DNA from 3 places in the Bradyrhizobium sp. 930_D9_N1_4 genome. Region 1 is predicted to be linked to each of the others. Evidence: predicted binding sites of a transcription regulator. Region 1 holds the regulator's gene; each other region holds the start of a gene.
The links. Region 1 encodes HrcA, which represses chaperone genes, less so after heat shock. Its sites were predicted from a motif close to GTTAGCACTCNCNNNNNGNGAGTGCTAAC; they were not measured.

Region 2: the regulator HrcA is predicted to act here: its motif matches at 3,206-3,234, upstream of AB7532_RS05555 (co-chaperone GroES).
Region 3: the regulator HrcA is predicted to act here: its motif matches at 4,003-4,031, upstream of AB7532_RS23215 (co-chaperone GroES).

The regions. Positions count from the first base shown of each region.
Region 1 is NZ_CP197236.1:175,146-182,191, reverse strand. Features, by position in the region: gene hemW (radical SAM family heme chaperone HemW) at 1-173, opposite strand, end outside; gene rdgB (RdgB/HAM1 family non-canonical purine NTP pyrophosphatase) at 190-825, opposite strand; gene rph (ribonuclease PH) at 837-1,550, opposite strand; gene hrcA (heat-inducible transcriptional repressor HrcA) at 1,719-2,807, shown strand; gene grpE (nucleotide exchange factor GrpE) at 2,917-3,522, shown strand; gene pncA (bifunctional nicotinamidase/pyrazinamidase) at 3,666-4,388, opposite strand; gene AB7532_RS00815 (hypothetical protein) at 4,673-5,614, opposite strand; gene dnaK (molecular chaperone DnaK) at 6,008-7,046, shown strand, end outside.
Region 2 is NZ_CP197236.1:1,197,771-1,204,816, forward strand. Features, by position in the region: gene AB7532_RS05545 (hypothetical protein) at 1-816, opposite strand, end outside; gene groL (chaperonin GroEL) at 1,017-2,648, opposite strand; gene AB7532_RS05555 (co-chaperone GroES) at 2,792-3,088, opposite strand; gene AB7532_RS05560 (hypothetical protein) at 3,430-3,951, shown strand; gene AB7532_RS05565 (protein phosphatase CheZ) at 4,119-4,904, opposite strand; gene AB7532_RS05570 (L,D-transpeptidase) at 5,219-6,031, shown strand; gene AB7532_RS05575 (hypothetical protein) at 6,261-6,407, shown strand; gene AB7532_RS05580 (hypothetical protein) at 6,481-6,618, opposite strand; gene AB7532_RS05585 (hypothetical protein) at 6,971-7,046, opposite strand, start outside.
Region 3 is NZ_CP197236.1:4,869,334-4,876,379, forward strand. Features, by position in the region: gene AB7532_RS23195 (MFS transporter) at 1-1,178, opposite strand, end outside; gene AB7532_RS23200 (NupC/NupG family nucleoside CNT transporter) at 1,334-2,584, shown strand; gene AB7532_RS23205 (cupin domain-containing protein) at 2,692-3,231, opposite strand; gene AB7532_RS23210 (usg protein) at 3,407-3,694, opposite strand; gene AB7532_RS23215 (co-chaperone GroES) at 4,074-4,388, shown strand; gene groL (chaperonin GroEL) at 4,434-6,074, shown strand; gene AB7532_RS23225 (hypothetical protein) at 6,267-7,046, opposite strand, start outside.

The sequences.
Region 1 (7,046 bases):
ATCTCGCGCGCGAAGGCCGAGGCAAATCGCGCCTCGTCGATTGCGGCGTGGCGGACATGGCTGTTGAAGTCGCAATACGGGCACTTCGACAGGCAGAACGGCCAGTGCACGTAAACGCCGAACGCTTCGGATTCTTGTTTTGACGCGTTTTCCTGGCGCGAACCGGTACCCACTTCGCTCGAAAACGCTCTATCGCGGCTCAAGGCAGATCTCCGCCAGTTTCACGAAGGCGCGGGCGCGGTGCGACAGGCCGAGGCCGAGCGGCGGCAGGCCGTGCTTCTCGATGCTGGTCATCTCGCCGAAGGTGCGGTTGTGGCCGTCGGGCAAAAACATCGGATCGTAGCCGAAGCCGGCCGTGCCGCGCGGCGGCCAAACCAATGTGCCATCGACGCGCGCCTCGACCTCTTCGAGATGATCGTCGGGCCAGGCGACGCAGAGCGCGGACACGAAATGCGCCTTGCGCTTGTCCGGCGTCTTGGCGCCGCGCTCCTGCAACAGGCGCTCGATCTGCGCCATCGCCGCGGCAAAATCTTTGGACGGTCCCGCCCAGCGTGCGCTGTAGATGCCGGGTGCGCCGTCGAGTGCGTCGACCACGATGCCGGAATCGTCGGCGAAAGCGGGAAGCTTCGTTGCCTGCGCCGCCGCGATCGCCTTGATCGCGGCGTTGCTGCGGAAATCGTTGCCGGTCTCGTCGGGCTCGGGCAGGCCGAGCTCACCGGCCGACACCGCCTCGATGCCGTAAGGCGCGAGCAGTTCCTTCATCTCGGCGAGCTTGCCGGGATTATGGGTCGCGATGACGAGCTTTCCGGTGATTCGGCGGTGCATGGGCCTATTGACTACGCGACGGCCAGTTTCTGCAAGTCTACCAGACGCGCGATGCCCTTCTGGGCCAGCGCCATCAGCGCCAGCAGCTCGTCCTGCGTGAACGGCTCGCGTTCCGCGGTGCCCTGCACCTCGATGATGCGGCCATCGCCCGTCATGACGAAATTGGCGTCGGTCTGGGCTTCCGAATCCTCGGCATAGTCGAGATCGAGCACCGGCGTGCCGTTGTAGATGCCGCAGGAAATCGCGGCGACGTTGTCGCGCATCACATTGGCCTTGACCATGTTGCGCGCCTTCATCCAGTTGAGGCAGTCGGCGAGCGCGACCCAGGCGCCGGTGATCGACGCCGTGCGCGTGCCGCCATCGGCCTGAAGCACGTCGCAATCGACCGTGATCTGGCGCTCACCGAGCGCTTCGAGATTGACGATGGTGCGAAGCGAGCGGCCGATCAGGCGCTGGATCTCGACGGTGCGGCCGCTTTGCTTGCCGGCGGAGGCCTCGCGGCGGGTCCGTTCCGAGGTCGCGCGCGGCAGCATGCCGTATTCGGCAGTGACCCAGCCGCGACCCTGGCCCTTGAGCCACGGCGGCAGGCGTTCTTCCAGCGTGGCGGTGACCAGCACATGGGTGTCGCCGAATTTCACGAGGCAGGAGCCTTCCGCATATTTGACCACGCCACGCTCGAGCGTCACGGGGCGCAATTCGTCGGGCGCACGGCGGCTTGGCCGCATGGGAAATCCTCCAAAACTCTCGGAAAAGGGCTGTTCGCGGTGCTTGTAGGGGGGGTGAGTGGGGAGAACAAGGCTTTTTCACCCGCGGTTTTCCACCCCGCAAACGCCACGCTTGTCAGAACCCTCCGGGATAGACAAATTATGAGCGTCTGAGAGGAGTTACCGTCTGTGGCCCATCACGATCCGATCCATCTGATCGCGCCGCGCGCAGGCCTCGCTCAGCTCAACGAGCGTTCCCGTGACATCTTTCGTCAAATTGTCGAAAGCTATCTCGCGACCGGCGAGCCGGTGGGCTCGCGCAATATCTCGCGCCTGATCGCGATGCCGCTGTCGCCAGCCTCGGTCCGCAACGTCATGGCCGATCTGGAACAGCTCGGCCTGATCTACGCCCCGCACACCTCCGCGGGTCGTCTGCCGACGGAACTCGGCCTGCGGTTCTTCGTGGATGCCCTGATGCAGGTCGGCGACCTCAACGAGGCCGAGCGGCAGTCGATCCAGAGCCAGTTGACGTCGGTGGGCCACGCGCAATCGGTCGAGGCGGCGCTGTCCGAAGCGCTGACGCGGCTGTCCGGCCTTACCCGCGCCGCCGCCGTGGTGCTGACGCCAAAATCCAACTCACGGCTGAAACATATCGAATTCGTCCGGCTGGAACCCGAAAAGGCGCTGGTGATCCTGGTCGGTGAGGATGGCCAGGTCGAAAACCGCGTGCTGACGCTGCCACCCGGAGTTCCCTCCTCCGCGATCACCGAGGCCGGCAACTTCCTCAATGCGCGGATTCGCGGCCGAACGCTGGCCGAGGCCCGGCTCGAGCTTGAAACGGCACTGGGCGAGGCGCGGGCCGAGCTCGACCAGCTGACCCAGAAGGTGATCGCAGCCGGCATTGCCAGCTGGTCCGGCGGCGAAAACGAAAATCGTCAACTGATCGTGCGCGGCCACGCCAATCTGCTGGAGGATTTGCACGCATTGGAGGACCTGGAGCGTGTTCGCCTGTTGTTCGACGATCTCGAAACCAAGCGCGGCGTGGTCGATTTGCTCGGCCGGGCCGAAACCGCGGAAGGCGTGCGTATCTTCATCGGCAGCGAGAACAAACTGTTCTCCTTGTCCGGCTCCTCCACGATCATCTCGCCGTATCGGGATGCCGCCGGCCATATCGTCGGCGTTTTGGGCGTGATCGGGCCGACGCGGCTGAATTATGCCCGCGTGATCCCGACCGTGGACTACGCCGCGCGCATCGTCAGCCGCCTTCTGGGGGGCTGACCGGCGTTTCCGTCGATCACGGGCGCTTGATTTTCGGACGTTTAGGCACGATATCCGGGCCAACAATCCCAGATCACCTTAAGACCAGACGAGTTCGAGAAGAGAGTCGATGACCGATCGAGACCGGCAGCCCGAAGACACGTCCCCGCCGACCGGCGAGCCCGTGGTGTCAAAGCCCTACATCATGCCCGACGATCCCGAGCCGGGCTCGGTCGAGCTGTTGCAGAAGGAAGTCGCCGAGGCGCGCGACCGTACGCTGCGGACGCTGGCCGAGATGGAGAACCTTCGCAAGCGCACCGCCAAGGAAGTCGCCGACTCCAAGCTCTACGGCGTCACCGGCTTTGCCCGCGACGTGCTCGACATCGCCGACAATCTGCAGCGCGCGCTCGATGCCGTTCCGGCCGAGGCGCGTGCCGCGGCCGATTCCGGTCTGACCTCGCTGATCGAGGGCGTCGAGCTCACCGAGCGTTCGCTGCTCAGCGCGCTGGAAAAGCACGGCGTGAAGAAGCTCGATCCGCAGGGCCAGAAGTTCGATCCGAACTTCCATCAGGCGATGTACGAGGTGCCCGATGCGTCGGTGCCCGCCGGCACCGTCGTGCAGGTCATGCAGGCCGGTTACACCATCGGCGAGCGCGTGCTGCGCCCGGCCCTGGTCGGTGTCGCCAAGGGCGGCGCCAAGGCGGCGGCAGCCGCCAACAGCAACGAGTTGAATTGAGCTCTCACGCCTCATGGTGAGGAGGCGCAAAGCGCCGTCTCGAACCATGCAGGCCGAACTGTAGCAGCGGGGCCTCCATCCTTCGAGACGCGCGCGAAGACGCGCGCTCCTCAGGATGAGGGTTTGGTAGCTTTTCGCGTCGCTTACGCGCTCACCGCGATATCCGCAGACTGAATCCGCTTCACGCCGGCCTTGGCCATATCGGCCCAGGCCTTGGCCAGCGAGCCCTGCGTGTCGATGCCGCGGCAGGCGTCCTCCACGACATAGACTTCAAAGCCCGCCTTGCGCGCGTCGAGCGCGGTCCAGGCGACGCAGAAATCGGTCGCCAATCCCACGACGAAGACGCGCTTGATCTTGCGGCCCTTCAGGTAACCGGCGAGGCCCGTCGACGTCTTGCCGTCGGCTTCGAGGAAGGCCGAGTAGCTGTCGACGTCCTTGTGAAAGCCCTTGCGGATGATGAGCTCGGCATGCGGGATCGCGAGGTCCTTCGACAGCGCGGCGCCATCGGTGCCCTGCACGCAATGGTCGGGCCACAGCACCTGCTTGCCGTAAGCGAGATCGACGGTCTCGAACGGCTTCTTGCCGGAATGGGTCGACGCAAACGAGACGTGGCCGGCCGTGTGCCAGTCCTGCGTCATCACCACGTTCGCAAACGCCTTCGAGATCTTGTTGATGACGGGCACGACCTGCTCGCCTTCCTTCACCGCAAGGCTGCCGCCCGGCAGGAAGCAGTTCTGCACGTCGATCACCAGCAGCGCGGATGTATCGTCCGGCTTGATCGGTGCGGCTGCGAAGAGTGCGGATGGAGCAAGAGCTACGAGAGCGCTTGTCCCAAGCGCCGCGAGGATTTGTCGTCGATCAAGCATCGTTCGCCTCCCTCCAGGATGATCCAACGGAGGGAAGCCTAGTTCCGTTCGTATACGAACAGAAGCCCGAAAATGCAGCCGGTTCTGGTGAGCGCTTGGGCTTGCCAACCCCAACATCACTGTCGTCCCGGACAAGCGAAGCGCAGATCCGGGACCCATACCCCCAGGGAGATGTTTGGCGATGACTCAGAGTTTGGTATTGCGACCAACCCCAATCGCGAGATCACGCGGTATGGATCCCCGCTTTCGCGGGGATGACACCGGGTGTGTTGGGGCACCTTGGCTCAGCCCTTCGGCTGAATCCCGTCGCGCACGGCGCGGAAGCGGGTGAAGGCGGCGAGCCACTGGTCGCGCGGGGCGCTGGCGATAATGCGCAGCGAGGCGCCGCCGGTCGAGAAGCGGATCCACTGCACCACGGTGACAGGGGTCTTGTCCTTGCCGCTGACGCCGTCGATCCGGGTCTCAAAACCCTGCTGGCCGTTGATGCGGATCGGCTCCGACATGGTGACGCGGGATTCGCGCACGCCGGGGATCTGGAGGGCGGCCTCCTGGGCGAAGCGGGCGCGATCGTCGGCTTGCTGCGGCGTGGCGCCGATCAGGCCGAGGATCATGAACGGCTTCGATTCATAGCCGGTGCTCTCGTTGCCGTCGGCCAGGATGATGCTGGAGCCCGGCGCCAGCGTGCGGATGTCCTTGAACTCGGCGAGGTCGGTGATCTTGAACGGCATCAGCGCGACCTGCTCTTCGGCCGAGACCTGCTTGCGGGTCATGGTGCTCGCAAACATCTGCCGCACTGCCTCGTCGGTGTAGATCTTGGCTGCGTTCTCCGGGACCTGGACCGCGACATAGCCGGAGAAGCCGGCGCCCGGCACGATCATCGAATAGCGCTTCACCGGGGTCTCGCCGGCTTTGCCGCTTTCGGTGGTGAAATAGGCAAGACCCGCGGGGGTCTCGATCTTGTCCTGCTTGACGCCGGGGGTGCCCGCGGGATTGGCGTTGAAGGCGCTCACGACCTCGCCATAGGCTGCCGGCGGCAGCTCGGTGATCAGCACCTTGACGTTGCCGTCCTCGCTCTCGAAGCCCGGAAAAGTCTTTGCCGTGTTGAGGCCGACCAGCGGCACCATGCCGAGGCGCAGGCCAGGCGGGAAAACGGCGTCGGCAGCAAAGGCCGGAAACACTGTTGCGGCGAGGAGAGTGAGCGCGGCGAGGGGGCGGATCAGCTTCATGGGCACTCTGATTGGTTCACATTGAGGCCGTTCGATGGTCGGCCATTGGGCCGCTTTGTCGCGCGGAGCAGCCTCGATGGCGCTCTGCGGCCGCCGCCTTTTAGCGGGTTTGGCCCGCCGGTAACAGGGCAGGGCCCATCACGGTGGCGGGGGCCGGCTGATGCCTGAACCTGTTAATAATTCATCACCCGCAAGGGCGGTTGAGCCCGGATATGATCTTCCAAAACCCAATGTTTTCACGGCTGAAGCTTGCGCTCGGTCCTTGCGGGCCCCACCCCCCCTCCTATATGAGGCTCAATCATCGCAATATCGCGGATGTTTGATCTTAGGGGGTCTGGACCGGGTGCCTCTTGGGCCCAACCAGCCTGCCGCAAAAACAAGGATATCAGGACCATGGGAAAGGTCATTGGGATCGACCTCGGCACCACGAATTCGTGCGTCGCCGTGATGGATGGCAAGAACGCCAAAGTCATCGAGAATTCCGAAGGCATGCGCACGACGCCTTCGATCGTCGCCGTGACGGACGACGGTGAGCGCCTCGTCGGCCAGCCTGCCAAGCGCCAGGCCGTTACCAATCCCGAGCGTACGTTCTTCGCAGTGAAGCGCCTCATCGGCCGCCGCTACGACGACCCGATGGTCGAAAAGGACAAGAAGCTCGTTCCGTACAAGATCGTGAAGGCTTCCAACGGCGACGCCTGGGTCGAGGCCGACGGCCAGACCTACTCGCCCTCGCAGGTGTCTGCGTTCATCTTGCAGAAGATGAAGGAGACCGCGGAAGCCCATCTCGGCCAGAAGGTCGACCAGGCCGTCATCACCGTTCCCGCCTACTTCAACGACGCCCAGCGCCAGGCGACCAAGGACGCCGGCAAGATCGCGGGCCTTGAAGTTCTGCGCATCATCAACGAGCCGACCGCGGCGGCGCTCGCCTATGGTCTGGACAAGACCAAGGCCGGCACGATCGCCGTGTACGATCTCGGCGGTGGCACGTTCGACGTCTCCATTCTCGAAATCGGCGACGGCGTGTTCGAGGTGAAGTCGACCAACGGCGACACCTTCCTCGGTGGCGAAGATTTCGACATGCGCCTGGTCGGCTATCTCGCCGACGAGTTCCAGAAGGAGCAGGGCATCAACCTGCGCAACGACAAGCTCGCGTTGCAGCGCCTGAAGGAAGCCGCTGAAAAGGCCAAGATCGAGCTGTCGTCGACGACGCAGACCGAAATCAACCTGCCCTTCATCACCGCGGACCAGACCGGTCCGAAGCATCTGACGATGAGACTCACCCGCGCCAAGTTCGAAGCGCTGGTTGACGACCTCGTGCAGAAAACCGTCGAGCCCTGCCGCAAGGCGCTGAAGGATGCCGGCCTCACCGCGGCCGAGATCGGCGAAGTGGTGCTGGTCGGTGGCATGTCGCGTATGCCGAAGGTCCAGGAGG
Region 2 (7,046 bases), 1.0 Mb from region 1:
GAGCTTGTCGCCGTCGCGCCAGTCGGCGGCGGCAAAGCGGAGGGTGCGGTCCATCTCGGTCATGCCCGCGGTCCAGCCCGCGGCGGTGACGCCCGGCATCGTCTTGAATTTTGCGAGCAGCGTGCCCGCGCGCTCCGGATCGACCGACATGTTGATGGTCTGCTCGCCGGCGCGCAGCGCATCGCAGCCGACCGACAGGCTCGCCAGCGTCACCTCGACGTCCTGCCCCTTCAGGCTCTTCAGGAATTCGGTCGCCGCATCCAGCTTGACCTTGACCGCGATCGCTTCCGGCGAGACGTCGGTGAAATCCTTCGGCTGCGGCGTGATGCCGTCGTCGGAGGTCTGGTTGTCCTGGAATTCCTTCTCGCTGAGATCGGTATTGTCGGGCGAGGTGACCTCGGTCACCGTCTGGCCAATGCTGATCTGGCCGCGGAATTCGAAACTGTCCCCGGACTGTTTGCGCAGCAGCTTGACGCTGACGGGCGACTTCTCACCGATGCTCTGCGTAGTGCCGGTCAGGTTCTGGCCCGCGACCTGGAGATTGACGACGAAGCGGTCCTTGCGGTCGGAATTCTTCGCGACGGGGTAGCAGACGTCGAGCACCGCCGCCGTCACGGTCTTGCCCTGCCGCGTCTCCTTCAGGATCACGTCGGCATTGCCGTCCATCAGTCCGTCGATCGACGTGAAATAGCGGATCTCCGGCCCGCCCGGCGCCGTGGCCTTCGGCGACAGCTTCATCTGGGCGGAGGCGGGATGCGGCGAGGCGGCAAGCAGAACCGCGACAAGGGCTGTCGAACAAACCAGGAGCGCGCGCATCGACGAAATCCTCGATTAATGAGGCATGCTCCGGAAAAGTGTGAAGCGGCTTTCCGAGCGGATCATGCCCAAACAACTAGAATCGGCGCCACCGTAGTGGGTTTTGGCCGGCGGTTGAATCGGAAAGCGGCGGGGCAGGGTCGGCAAAAAAGAAGGCCGCCCGGAGGCGGCCTTCGCAATGCTGTTATGGAAGGATGGGCTTAGAAGCCGCCCATGCCGCCGCCGGCCGGCATGCCGGGCGCTGCGTCTTTCTTCGGGGTCTCGGCGACCATCGCCTCGGTGGTGACCAGCAGGCCGGCCACGGACGAAGCGTCCTGGAGCGCGGTGCGGACCACCTTGGCGGGATCGATGATGCCCTTCTCGACCATGTCGACATAGTCCTCGTTCTGGGCGTCGAAGCCGAACGTCTCGGACTTGTTCTCCAGGATCTTGCCGACGACGATCGAGCCTTCCACGCCGGCATTCTCGGCGATCTGGCGGATCGGGGCTTCCAGCGCCTTCAGCACGATGTTGATGCCGGCCTGGACGTCGGCATTGGCGTTGGTGAGACGACCCACCGCCTTCTTGGCGCGGAGCAGCGCGACGCCGCCGCCGGGGACGATGCCTTCCTGCACCGCGGCACGGGTGGCGTTGAGCGCGTCCTCGACGCGGTCCTTCTTCTCCTTGACCTCGATCTCGGTGGCGCCACCGACGCGGATCACCGCGACGCCGCCCGCGAGCTTGGCGAGACGCTCCTGGAGCTTCTCACGGTCGTAGTCCGAGGTGGTTTCCTCGATCTGGGCCTTGATCTGGCCGACGCGGGACTCGATCTCCGGCTTCTTGCCGGCGCCCTTGACGATCGTGGTGTTCTCCTTGTCGATCACGACCTTACCAGCGCGACCGAGCATCTTCACCGTGACGTTCTCGAGCTTCATGCCGAGATCTTCGGAAATGAGCTGGCCGCCGGTGAGGATCGCGAGGTCCTCGAGCATGGCCTTGCGGCGATCGCCGAAGCCCGGCGCCTTGACGGCGGCGACCTTCAGGCCGCCACGCAGGCGGTTGACGACCAGGGTGGCCAGCGCCTCGCCCTCGACGTCCTCGGCGATGATGACGAGCGGCTTGCCCGACTGCACCACAGCTTCGAGCACCGGCAGCATGGCCTGGAGACCGGACAGCTTCTTCTCGTGCAGGAGGATGTAGGCGTCCTCGAGCTCCGCGGTCATCTTGTCGGGGTTGGTGACGAAGTAGGGCGACAGATAGCCGCGGTCGAACTTCATGCCCTCGACGATTTCGACCTCGGTCTCCATCGACTTGTTTTCCTCGACGGTGATGACGCCCTCGTTGCCGACCTTCTGCATCGCCTGGGCGATCATCTTGCCGATGGCGGCGTCGCCGTTGGACGAGATGGTGCCGACCTGGGCGACCTCGGAGGAGGCGGCGACCGGCTTGGCGCGCTTCTCGATGTCCTTGATCACCGCCGCAACCGCGATGTCGATGCCGCGCTTGAGGTCCATCGGGTTCATGCCGGCGGCAACGGCCTTGGCGCCTTCGCGCACGATGGCCTGGGCCAGCACGGTCGCGGTCGTGGTGCCGTCGCCGGCGAGGTCGTTGGTCTTGGAGGCGACCTCACGCAGCATCTGGGCGCCCATGTTCTCGAACTTGTCTTCGAGCTCGATCTCCTTGGCGACGGTGACGCCGTCCTTGGTGATGCGGGGGGCGCCGAAAGACTTTTCGATGAGGACGTTGCGGCCCTTCGGGCCGAGCGTCACCTTGACGGCGTTGGCGAGAATATCGACGCCGCGCAGCATGCGGTCACGCGCGTCTCCGGAAAACTTGACGTCTTTGGCAGCCATTTCAGCAATCCCTCGTGTTTCTTGATGTGTGTCGTGATGTGTCTTGCCGCTCGTTCGCCGCATCAGATCCGGAATCCGGAAAGATGGATGCCCGGATCGCGCGACCCGGGCATGACATTCAGCGGCCGTTCAGACGGATGGCCTTAGGCCATCACACCCATGATGTCCGACTCCTTCATGATCAGGAGGTCTTCGTTGTCGATCTTGACCTCGGTGCCCGACCACTTGCCGAACAGCACGACGTCGCCGACCTTGAGGTCGATCGGGATCAGCTTGCCGGCCTCGTCGCGGCCACCGGGGCCGACGGCAACGATTTCGCCCTGGGACGGCTTTTCCTTGGCGCTGTCCGGAATGATGATGCCGCCCTTGGTCTTTTCCTCGGCGTCGATACGTTTGACCACGACACGGTCATGCAGCGGACGAAATTTGGATTTAGCCATGACGTTTCCCTTTGGAGGCTCGCTTCGGATGGTGTGGAAGTGGGTGGGGCGGCGCTCCCGTCCGCGCTCTTGCCAAGGATTCTTGCCGAGAATTCTTGCCAAGGATCGGACGGCGCGCTTAGCAATCGGGCTTTCCGAGTGCTAATAGTGCGCCCGGAAATATGGCTTGGCCGCGATCCTGTCAAGCAAAGGTGGTTAAGCGATTGGTGAGGCGGATATAGGATGGTGGCATTGGAAACTCGTTCGGGGCCCCGACGTATACTAGGACGTCATTGCTCCGGCAGCGGTTTTGCGCTTGGCTGCGGGAGGGGTGCGGCCGTGGTTCGGTTCGGGGGAATGCCATGATCAGTTCAGCTCACACGCGCACGGTTGCCAATCTGGCGGCAGCCTCTTGCCTGGCGCTGCTGCTGGGCGCTTGCGGCGGCGGCTTCAGCCTGCCGTCCCTCACGTCGTCGTCACCGCCGCCCGAGGCGGAGCCCGGGACCGGTCCGGAAATGCCGGCGACCATCCGTGCCGACGAGATCGTCGGCCGCTGGGGTCTGGCCTCGTTCCAGAACCCGGCCGACCGCGCCCGCACCGAGGCCGCGGCGAGGGCTCAGTGCAAGAACCCCTACGTCATCACTGCCGGTTCCTCCGGCGGCGTGATCATGCATCTCGCCGATCAGGCGACGCCGCAGGAGCTGCGGCTGAAGGGCTCGCCCAGCGGCAAGAACTATATCGGGCCGGCCGGTCCCACCCCCGGCGACCAGGACCGCGAAATCGTCTCCTTCGACGGCCGCGTCCTGATCACCCGCTTCATCGACAAGGACGCCGCCACCCGCTACGGCAACATGGTCTACGTCCGCTGCGCGCCGAGGGCGTAATCCGGCTTCCGGCCTAACCCCTCGTCATTGCGAGCGAAGCGAAGCAATCCAGACTGTCTCCGCGGAGGCAACCTGGATTGCTTCGTCGCTTCGCTCCTCGCAATGACGAGAAAACAAAAAAACGCCGGCTTTCGCCGGCGTTTTGTTTTTCTCCAAGTCGCGTCCGATCAGTCGAACAGCGCGTCGATGTCGTCCTGCGAGGCATGGCCGACGTCGCCGGCGAGTTTCGGGCCGTTGAGGAGCTTGTCGTCCTCGCTGCGGTTGTCGACCTGCGGCTGGACGTGGGACTTGATCGCGTCGACGCCGCCCCAGATCTCCATCATCGCATTGATGTGCTGCTCGATGAACTTCATCGTGGTCATGACCTTGCTGATGCGCTGGCCGGTCAGGTCCTGGAAGTTGCAGGCTTCGAAGATCGAGATGACGCGTTCCTGGATGTCGTCGGCGAGCCGCTTCTGCTGGTCGGCCGATTGCACCTTGGACATCGCGCTGGCCGCCTGGTCGATCGATTCGGCGGCTTCGAGGATCTGCTGGGTCGCCTGCTCGGTGCCGCCGACGACCGCGCCGAGCTCGCCATTGACCTTGGCCATCTCCGCGCCATCAAAGCTCTTGCCGTGCAGCGTCGCGATTTCGCGCTTGGTGCGGTCGATGGCGTCGTGGATCAGATCGAGCTCGATCTTCAGCTTCTCGCACTGCTCGATCTGCGCCCGGTAGGTCTCGAGCATCGTACGAGCTTCGGAGAGCTCGTGGGCCGTGGAGGCGTCGATCGCCGCCATCGCTGCGCTGCCGGACAGGGGCGCAGGTATACCGCCCTTCGCCATCTGGGCGCGGATCGCACGCAGCTCGGCCATGATTTCGCTATGCATGGGCGCAGCCTCCTCAATCATTTCGGGGCTAGGCATCTCGCCGACAATAGCCTCTTCGACACGAAAACGTTTGCGGTGAATAGCCATCAGAAACTCCCCCCACCTCACTCACGCGTCTTTTTAGGCAGAAGCGATTTAACACGAAGTTCACAGCAGGAACTGTTGTGCGGTAGCGCGCGACGGCGTGAAAAGAAGCGATTAACCATGGGTGCGCAGCGTTCATCGAAAATAAACGCTGATCGCCAAATTGCCCCCTCGCTCGCGACGTGGTGAATCCAAACGCCGCTTCCGTTTACCAAACAAAACGGCTTTTGCTCTTTATTGACCACGTCGCGGACGCCGATCAGTCATCGGCTCTGCATGACGCATGTGATCTAGACGAAACAGTACAGAGTACGTCGATGTTCAAGAAAATGTCTGTCGCGCTGCTCGGCAGCGCTTGCACCTTCATTGTCGGCGCGAACAACGCCAGCGCCTTCGACAATAGTGTGCCGAACGATCCGCCTGCGGTGCTCTACCAGCCGCAGGTGCCGCCGGCGCCGATCCGCGTCGCCTCCAATGCGCAGATGGGCGGCGGCTTCATCGAGTTTCTGTTCGGCGACGGCCCCGGTCGCGGTCCGGCCTACGCGCCGCAGCAGCCGGTCTATCAGCAGCAGCCGGGCTATTACGATCCGCGCCGCCTGCCGCCGATGGGCGAGCCGCAAATGCAGGGCGGATACCAGCAAGGCGCGGTTCAGCAGGAGCCGGTCGACCCGCGGCAGCGCCAGTTCGATCCGAGATTCGAGAAACAATCTGTTGACTATGGCGGCAAGGAAAGTGCCGGCACCATCGTGGTCGATACGCCGAACAAGTTTCTCTATCTCGTCGAGGGCAACGGCCGCGCGATGCGTTACGGCATCGGTGTCGGCCGTCCCGGCTTCACCTGGTCCGGTGTGAAGTCGATCACGGCCAAGCGCGAATGGCCCGACTGGACGCCGCCGGCGGAGATGATCGCGCGCCGCCCCGATCTGCCCAGGCACATGGAGGGCGGCCCGGAAAACCCGCTCGGCGCGCGCGCGATGTATCTCGGCTCGACGCTCTACCGCATCCACGGCTCCAACGAGCCATGGACCATCGGCACCAACGTGTCCTCCGGCTGCATCCGCATGCGTAACGAGGACGTCATCGACCTCTATGGCCGCGTCAATGTCGGCACCAGGGTCGTGGTGATGTGATCCGCCGTATCCCCTCTCTCTCCCAAGGGAGAGGGGAAATACCGTGCCGGACCGAATTGAAACCGAGTGTTGCCCGCGCGCTATGGACGCGATTCCGGGCGGCTGCCATAAGCCCGTCCAGCATGGTCACCCGCGAAGCAGTTTGCGGAACCATCGAGTTGCTAACCAATTATGAACCTGTCGCTGTCTATTTGAAACGAATTGGGCAGAGTACAGGGGAACGAGGACCATGGCAGACCGCGGCGCACTCAAGCTGGTCGGATTTATCTTTGCTACCGCGACGCTGGCCGTGATGCTGGTCGCCGGCATGGTGGTGAAGGGCTACGCCGACGGCGCCTACACCCTGGAAGCCTCAGCGGTCGACGCGAGCCGTTAACGGCTCGTTAACTTCGCGGGGCCGCAACGCGGCGCAGGTCTTCAGCGGTCCAGGTTTTCAGCGGTCTTTGCCTTCAGCGGCTATAGACGAACGCCAGCACCGCGATCGCAACCGCCAGCAACCCCACAAAACGCAGCATGATCGTGCCGAACTGGTTCGGCGCAGGCCGTAGCGGTATCGGGTCCGTGTTATCGGGCCGAATGCTTTCCATCTGAAATGTCCCCAGGCCCGGCCTTAGGCGGCCCGAGCGCTTGGCATTGGTCGCCGGGACGGGGTTGTGGGTTCAAAAGTGAACCGTGCTGGCAGCGTTGGCGGTGTGAACGCATATCCACTGCCACAATCTTTCGCAGCCACACCCTCCGCTGTCATGCCCCGGCTTGACCGGGGCATCCAGTACGCCGAGGCGTCTCGGTTCTAGCTTTGATGTCTCGGAATACTGGATCGCCCGATCAAGTCGGGCGATGACACCTGTTGTGGGGGCACGTGCGCACCAACTCCCCCGCGAATCAAAACCGCCGCGCTCCTTTCGGAACGCGGCGGGCGGTGATGCTTGGCGTCAGTGATCAGCTGTTGCGCAAACCGTCGGCGGCGCGCTTCCACTGTGAGACGTTGTCGGCGATCATGCGGGTCGACTTCATC
Region 3 (7,046 bases), 4.7 Mb from region 1:
GCGACCGTGCAGACGCCGCCGAGGACTGCAGCGGGCATGGCACCGAACAATGCCGCCGCCACGCCGCTCTCGAACTGGCCGAGCTGGTTCGAGGCGTTGATGAAGAGGAAATTCACGGCGCCGACGCGGCCGCGCATCTCGTCGGGCGTTGCCAACTGCACCAGCGAGAAGCGGATCACGACGCTGATCGTGTCGGCCGCGCCGAGCACGGCGAGCGCGAGCACCGACAGCCACATCCACGACGACAGCGCGAACACGATGGTGGCGACGCCGAAAACGATCACGGCCTGGAACATGCGCAGGCCGACATGCCTGGAGATGGCGTGACGCGCCAGCACCATCGTCATCAGAAGCGCACCGACCGCGGGCGCGGCGCGCAAGATCCCGAGCCCCACCGGACCGGTCTGGAGGATATCGCGGGCATAGATCGGCAACAGCGCGGTGACGCCGCCGAACAGCACCGCGAACAGATCGAGCGAGATGGTGCCGAGGATCGCCGGATTGCTGCGGATGAAGCGGACGCCGGCGAAGATGTTGTCCGCGTCCGTCCCTGCCTTGGCGACCGCCTGCGGGCGCGGCCGGAGGAAGCCGGTCAGGATCATCCCGAGAATCCAGAACAGCAGCATCATGGCATAGGCGAGATGCGGCGCGATCGCATAGGCAAAGCCGCCGAGCGCGGGGCCGGCGATGGTCGCGACCTGCCCCGCACCGCTCGCAACCGCCGTGGCGCGCTGGAGCGATCCCTGCGGCGCAATCGCCGGCAGCAGCGCCGCGGTGGTCGGGCTCTCGAAGGCACCGGCAATGCCGAGCACGAAGGTCGCGATGAAGATCTGGACTTCGCTGACCGCGCCAAGATAGGTGAGGACGCCAAGATAAAGCGCGATCGCGGCTTCCACGAGCTGGCAGAGCTGAACCACGCGCTTGCGCTCGAAACGGTCGGCGGCGTGGCCCGCGACGAACACCAGAAGCGCCGTGGGCAGGAATTGCACGAGGCCGACCATGCCGAGGTCGAAGGCCGAGCCGGTGAGATCGTAGATCTGCCAGCCGATCGCGACCGCCGCAATCTGGCTGGAGAAGCGTGACAGGCTGCGCGAGAGCACGAAGAGCAGGAAGGCGCGGTGGCTGAGGAGCTCGCCGGCGGTCACCGGCGGATTTATGGCTATTGGCTGCTCTGGCATCGCCTGTTGGGTCACCCCTGACCGTCGCTCCTGTGGACGTGCGCTCCGCGTGGCTGACGCAGACCGGCTTGTCAACAGCGGGCGGCCCTGGTGGCCTTCCGGCATTGCGTTTGCAGCGCAGGCGCGGCCATAATCATTGGGGGTTTGGGGACATCATGCTGCGGCTGCAATCGGCACTCGGCGTTTTCGCATTGCTGGCGATCGCTTTCGCGCTGGCGGAGAATCGTCGCGCCGTCTCGTGGCGGCAGGCGGCGATCGGCCTCGTCGCGACCTTCGTCACCGCGTTCGTGCTGCTGAAAGTACCCGTGGTCGCGCGCGCCTTCGGGGCCATCAACGATGCCGTCGGCGCGATCTCGGCGGCCTCGCGCGCCGGCTCCTCTTTCGTGTTCGGTTATATCGGCGGCGGCACCCTGCCCTTCGACGTCAAAGTGCCGGGCGCGGACTTCATCTTGGCGTTCCAGGCGCTGCCGATCGTGCTGGTGATGAGCGTGCTGACGACGCTGCTGTTCTATTGGCGCGTGCTGCCGCCGGTCGTGCGCGGCATGGCCTGGCTGCTGGAGCGCACGCTCGGTGTCGGCGGCGCGGTCGGGCTGTCGACCGCCGCCAACATCTTCCTCGGCATGGTCGAGGCGCCACTGTTCGTGCGGCCTTACCTCGCACAGATGACGCGGAGCGAATTGTTTCTGGTGATGACCGGCGGCATGGCCGGGATCGCCGGCACCGTGCTGGTGCTCTATGCGACGCTGCTCGACCCGCTGATTCCGGACGCGCCTGCACATTTCGTCATCGCCTCCGTGATGGGCGCTCCGGCCGCGATCCTCGTCAGCCTCATCATGGTGCCTGAACCATCGGACAAGCGCACCGGCGGCGCGCTGGAAGACCCCGAGATGGAGGTCGCCAGCACGATGGACGCGATCGTGAAAGGCACCACCGCGGGGATCGAGCTGCTGATCAACATCGTTGCGATGCTGCTGGTGCTGGTGGCGCTGGTCTATCTCGTCAACGCCGTCCTCGGCCTGCTGCCGAATGTCGGCGGCGCCGCGATCTCGCTGCAACGCCTGCTCGGCCTCGTGATGGCGCCGGTGTGCTGGCTGATGGGATTACCCTGGGACCAGGCCGTCACCGCCGGCAGCCTGATGGGCACCAAGACCGTGCTCAACGAGCTGATCGCCTACGTCGACTTCTCGAAGCTTTCGCCCGACGCGCTCGATCCGCGCTCGCGCCTGATCATGCTCTACGCGATGTGCGGCTTCGCCAATTTCGCCAGCCTCGGCATCATGATCGGCGGCCTCGGCGTGATGGCGCCGGAGCGGCGCGAGGAGATCAACGCACTCGGGCTGAAGTCGATCGTGTCGGGGACGCTGACGACGTGTTTGATGGGGGCGGTGGTGGGGGTGTTGTCGTAAGTCTCTCCACCGTCATTGCGAGCGAAGCGAATCAATCCAGACTGTGTCCGCGGAAACATTTCTGGATTGCTTCGTCGCTTCGCTCCTCGCAATGACGGGGAGAGAGCTTAGGCCTTCAACTCCGTCGTCTTGAACTCCGCCGGCAGGATCACCTCCAGCAATTCCACATCATCCGAATAGTCGAGGATCATGTGCTTGATCTTCGGCGGCTGGGTCCAGGCGCTGCCTTCCTGCATCAAGGTCTCGCCCTCTCCTTCCATGTAGGTCTTCACCCAGCCCTTCAGCACGTAGACCATCTGGAAGTCGACGTGGTGGAGGTGCAGCTTCGACACCTCGGCCGGATCGCAGGGGCCTTGCAGCCGGATCACGTGCGCCTGCGCGAGGCCGTGGCTGGCGGCGGCGATACCGAGGTCGCGGTATTTTGCGTAGGTCCGCAGGCCGTCGGCTTTGAAATCTTCCTCGCGGTGATGGCTGATGGCGATGCGCTGCCTGGGACGTGAGGGTTTTTTCGGAGCGGTCTTGGCGGGCGCAGTGCGCGGCTTCGCCTTCACGGCCTTGCGTGCGGAGGATCGCGCGGCGGACTTGGTGCTGCTTCGCTTCCTCACCGCGGTCTGGGCTGCGCTGCGCAATTTTGTTTTCTTGGCCATGGACCGGCCTCCCCTGTTGTTATGGCGAGAGGCTAACAGAAACGAGATGCCGTAGGGTGAGCAAAGCGAAGCGTGCCCACCTTCCGCGTGCAATCGGAAAGAGATCGTGGGCACGGCGCTTGCGCACCTTTGCCCACCCTACGAAACCGGCGGTCGTTGCGAGACCGGTGCTCTCTCAATGCAGCCTGAACACGCCATCCACGGCGCGGAGCTCGGCCGGCTTGATCAGCTTCGAGTGCGCGACGGTCACCGAGAACAGCGGGCCGTCGAGCCTCTCCTGCCAGAACGCGAGGAAGTCGGTCAGCGCCGGAAATTTCGGGAACAGATCGTAGTTCTGCCAGACATAGGTCTGAAGCAGCGAGCGATGATCCGGCATCCGGTAGAGAATTTGCGCCGTCGTCAGCCCGTAACCCAACACCTGTTTCCGGAAATCGTCGGAAACAACCCCAACCCGCGAGACCATGCCAACCTCCTTTGCAGGAGCGCATATTCAGGGGTGGCTTGCCGGTACGCTGCTTGAAGAGCCACCCGGAAACGATGCGCTCACATGAGAGAAATGTGACGCAAACTGACAATCCATCTCAAGCCCAAAAGTTTAACAAGCTGTTGAAATTCAATGCGTTAGCAGCAGAGCACGCTCCGTGCTAATACGGCCCCGCCATCCGGTTAACGATGGTAAAGGAATTTGGCACCCTGGCCTTCAGAGTGCCGAATTTTCTGCTAGAAGCCCTTGCCCCCGCAAAATTCCTGTCCTATTTGAGCTTCACCCGCATTGGCACTCGCGGGCACTGATTGCCAACATCCTTAAAACATCAATCTGAGCAACTGCTTAGGAGAGCTGCATGAAATTCCGTCCGCTTCACGACCGCGTCGTGGTCAAGCGTATCGACGCAGAAGAGAAGACCGCCGGCGGCATCATCATCCCCGACTCTGCCAAGGAAAAGCCCTCGCAGGGTGAAGTCGTCGCTGTTGGCCCCGGTGGCCGCGACGAAGCCGGCAAGCTGATCCCGATCGACCTGAAGGTCGGCGACCGCGTGCTGTTCGGCAAGTGGTCCGGTACCGAGGTCAAGATCGACAACGTCGATCTGCTGATCATGAAGGAAAGCGACATCATGGGCGTCCTCGACGTCCCCGCTTCCAAGAAGAAGGCGGCCTAAGAGCCCCTCTCTCCATCCCGTCAAAACCTTAAGGAAAAAATCCACATGGCAGCCAAAGAAGTCAAATTCTCGGTTGAAGCGCGCGACAAGATGCTGCGCGGCGTCGACATTCTCGCCAACGCGGTGAAGGTCACGCTCGGTCCGAAGGGCCGTAACGTCGTGCTCGACAAGTCGTTCGGCGCTCCCCGCATCACCAAGGACGGCGTCACCGTCGCCAAGGAGATCGAGCTCGAGGACAAGTTCGAGAACATGGGCGCGCAGATGGTGCGCGAAGTCGCTTCCAAGTCCGCTGACGCGGCCGGCGACGGCACCACCACCGCCACCGTGCTCGCCCAGGCGATCGTGCGTGAAGGCGCCAAGTCGGTTGCCGCCGGCATGAACCCGATGGACCTCAAGCGCGGTATCGACCTCGCGGTCGAAGCCGTCGTTGCGGACCTCGTCAAGAACTCCAAGAAGGTCACCTCGAACGAGGAAATCGCCCAGGTCGGCACCATCTCGGCGAACGGCGATGTCGAAATCGGCAAGTTCCTCTCCGACGCCATGAAGAAGGTCGGCAACGAGGGTGTCATCACCGTCGAGGAAGCCAAGTCGCTCGAGACCGAGCTCGACGTCGTCGAGGGCATGCAGTTCGACCGCGGCTACATCTCGCCCTACTTCGTCACCAACGCCGACAAGATGCGCGTTGAGATGGACGACGCCTACATCCTCATCAACGAGAAGAAGCTCTCCTCGCTGAACGAGCTGCTGCCGCTGCTCGAGGCCGTGGTGCAGACCGGCAAGCCGCTGGTGATCGTCGCCGAGGACGTCGAAGGCGAGGCTCTTGCCACGCTCGTCGTGAACCGCCTCCGTGGCGGCCTCAAGGTTGCGGCCGTCAAGGCTCCGGGCTTCGGCGATCGCCGCAAGGCCATGCTGCAGGACATCGCGATCCTGACCGGCGGCCAGGCGATCTCGGAAGATCTCGGCATCAAGCTCGAGAACGTCACGCTCAACATGCTCGGTCGCGCCAAGAAGGTGATGATCGACAAGGAGAACACCACGATCGTCAACGGCGCCGGCAAGAAGGCCGACATCGAGGCGCGCGTGGCCCAGATCAAGGCGCAGATCGAGGAAACCACCTCGGACTACGACCGTGAGAAGCTCCAGGAGCGTCTTGCCAAGCTCGCTGGCGGCGTCGCGGTGATCCGCGTCGGCGGCGCGACCGAGGTCGAGGTGAAGGAGCGCAAGGATCGCGTTGATGACGCGATGCATGCGACCCGCGCGGCTGTCGAGGAAGGCATCGTCCCGGGCGGCGGCGTCGCCCTGCTCCGTGCTTCCGAGCAGCTCAAGGGCCTGCGCACCAAGAACGACGACCAGAAGACCGGCGTCGAGATCGTGCGCAAGGCGCTGTCGGCTCCCGCTCGCCAGATCGCGATCAACGCCGGTGAAGACGGCTCGGTGATCGTCGGCAAGGTGCTGGAGAACAAGACCTACGCGTTCGGCTTCGACTCCCAGACCGGCGAATACGGCGACCTCGTCAAGAAGGGCATCATCGACCCGACCAAGGTGGTCCGTACCGCGATCCAGAACGCAGCCTCGGTTGCGGCCCTGCTGATCACCACGGAAGCCATGGTCGCCGAGCTGCCCAAGAAGGGCGGCGCCGGCCCCGCAATGCCCCCGGGCGGCGGCATGGGCGGCATGGACTTCTAAGGCGACGAAGTCGTCCCGGACGCAGTGCAGCGCGAAGCGGTGCACTGCAGATCCGGGATCTCGCTCTACAACTACGAAACCCCGGCAGCGATGCCGGGGTTTTTGTTTTTGAGTTTCGTCCGGAAGTACGAAGCTACGCTTGCTTGCGTCGATGGGCCTCGGCAGCAGCGTCCATCAAGAGGCGAGGTGCTATCATGCGGCAAGGGACTTAATTTCACCTCCGGATTCCGCAATTGCATCTTGAAGTATCACATACAGCTTGTCCAAGAAATCGCGCGCATCTTGCGTCATCGCCGCACTCATATGAGGAGCGGCTTCGTGATGGATATCGTTGATCAAATCGGCTCGAAGGCTCGCCGAGCCTTTCCCTGAGAATTGGTACGCTTCCCTCCATCTGGACAACTGATCGTCACGAAGCCTCGTAGATACAAGATCATGCAGCTTTGAAAATACAAGCTGACGTATTGGATCGAGCGCAGCCTCCCGCTCTTCATCGTTAGCTGGCACTCCCCTCCATTCGGCCGGTCGATCAAGCCATTTGGCAGCCTCTTCTTGCAGACAGCCAAGGAGATCAGCTACGGGACGGAGATTACTGTACTCATCCACTCCATTTGCCAGCCGCCGACTGAGCGCCTTAATGCGCGTCCAATGTTCCTTTGAGACGCCGTCGTGATAACCAAGGCCTAGTCGCCCGTGCCAAGGGTTTCTGAAGGCATCAATCGCATCTCTCATTGCGATCTCAAGGCCCTTAAACTGATAGACCGGCGCAACCGTGACGGCCGCCGATGGAGCGATCGCGTCCTGTACGATTTTCAGAAGCTTCAAAAGTTCCTTGATGAAGCCCGCTGGAATCTTATTAGTCGGCCGATCTAATCCACCAAGAAACACAGAATTCCTCTCAATCTGTCGATCTAACGTGCCGGCTATCCCCGATCCAATGCTATCGCGAATACTTGAGATGGCATTTTTGAT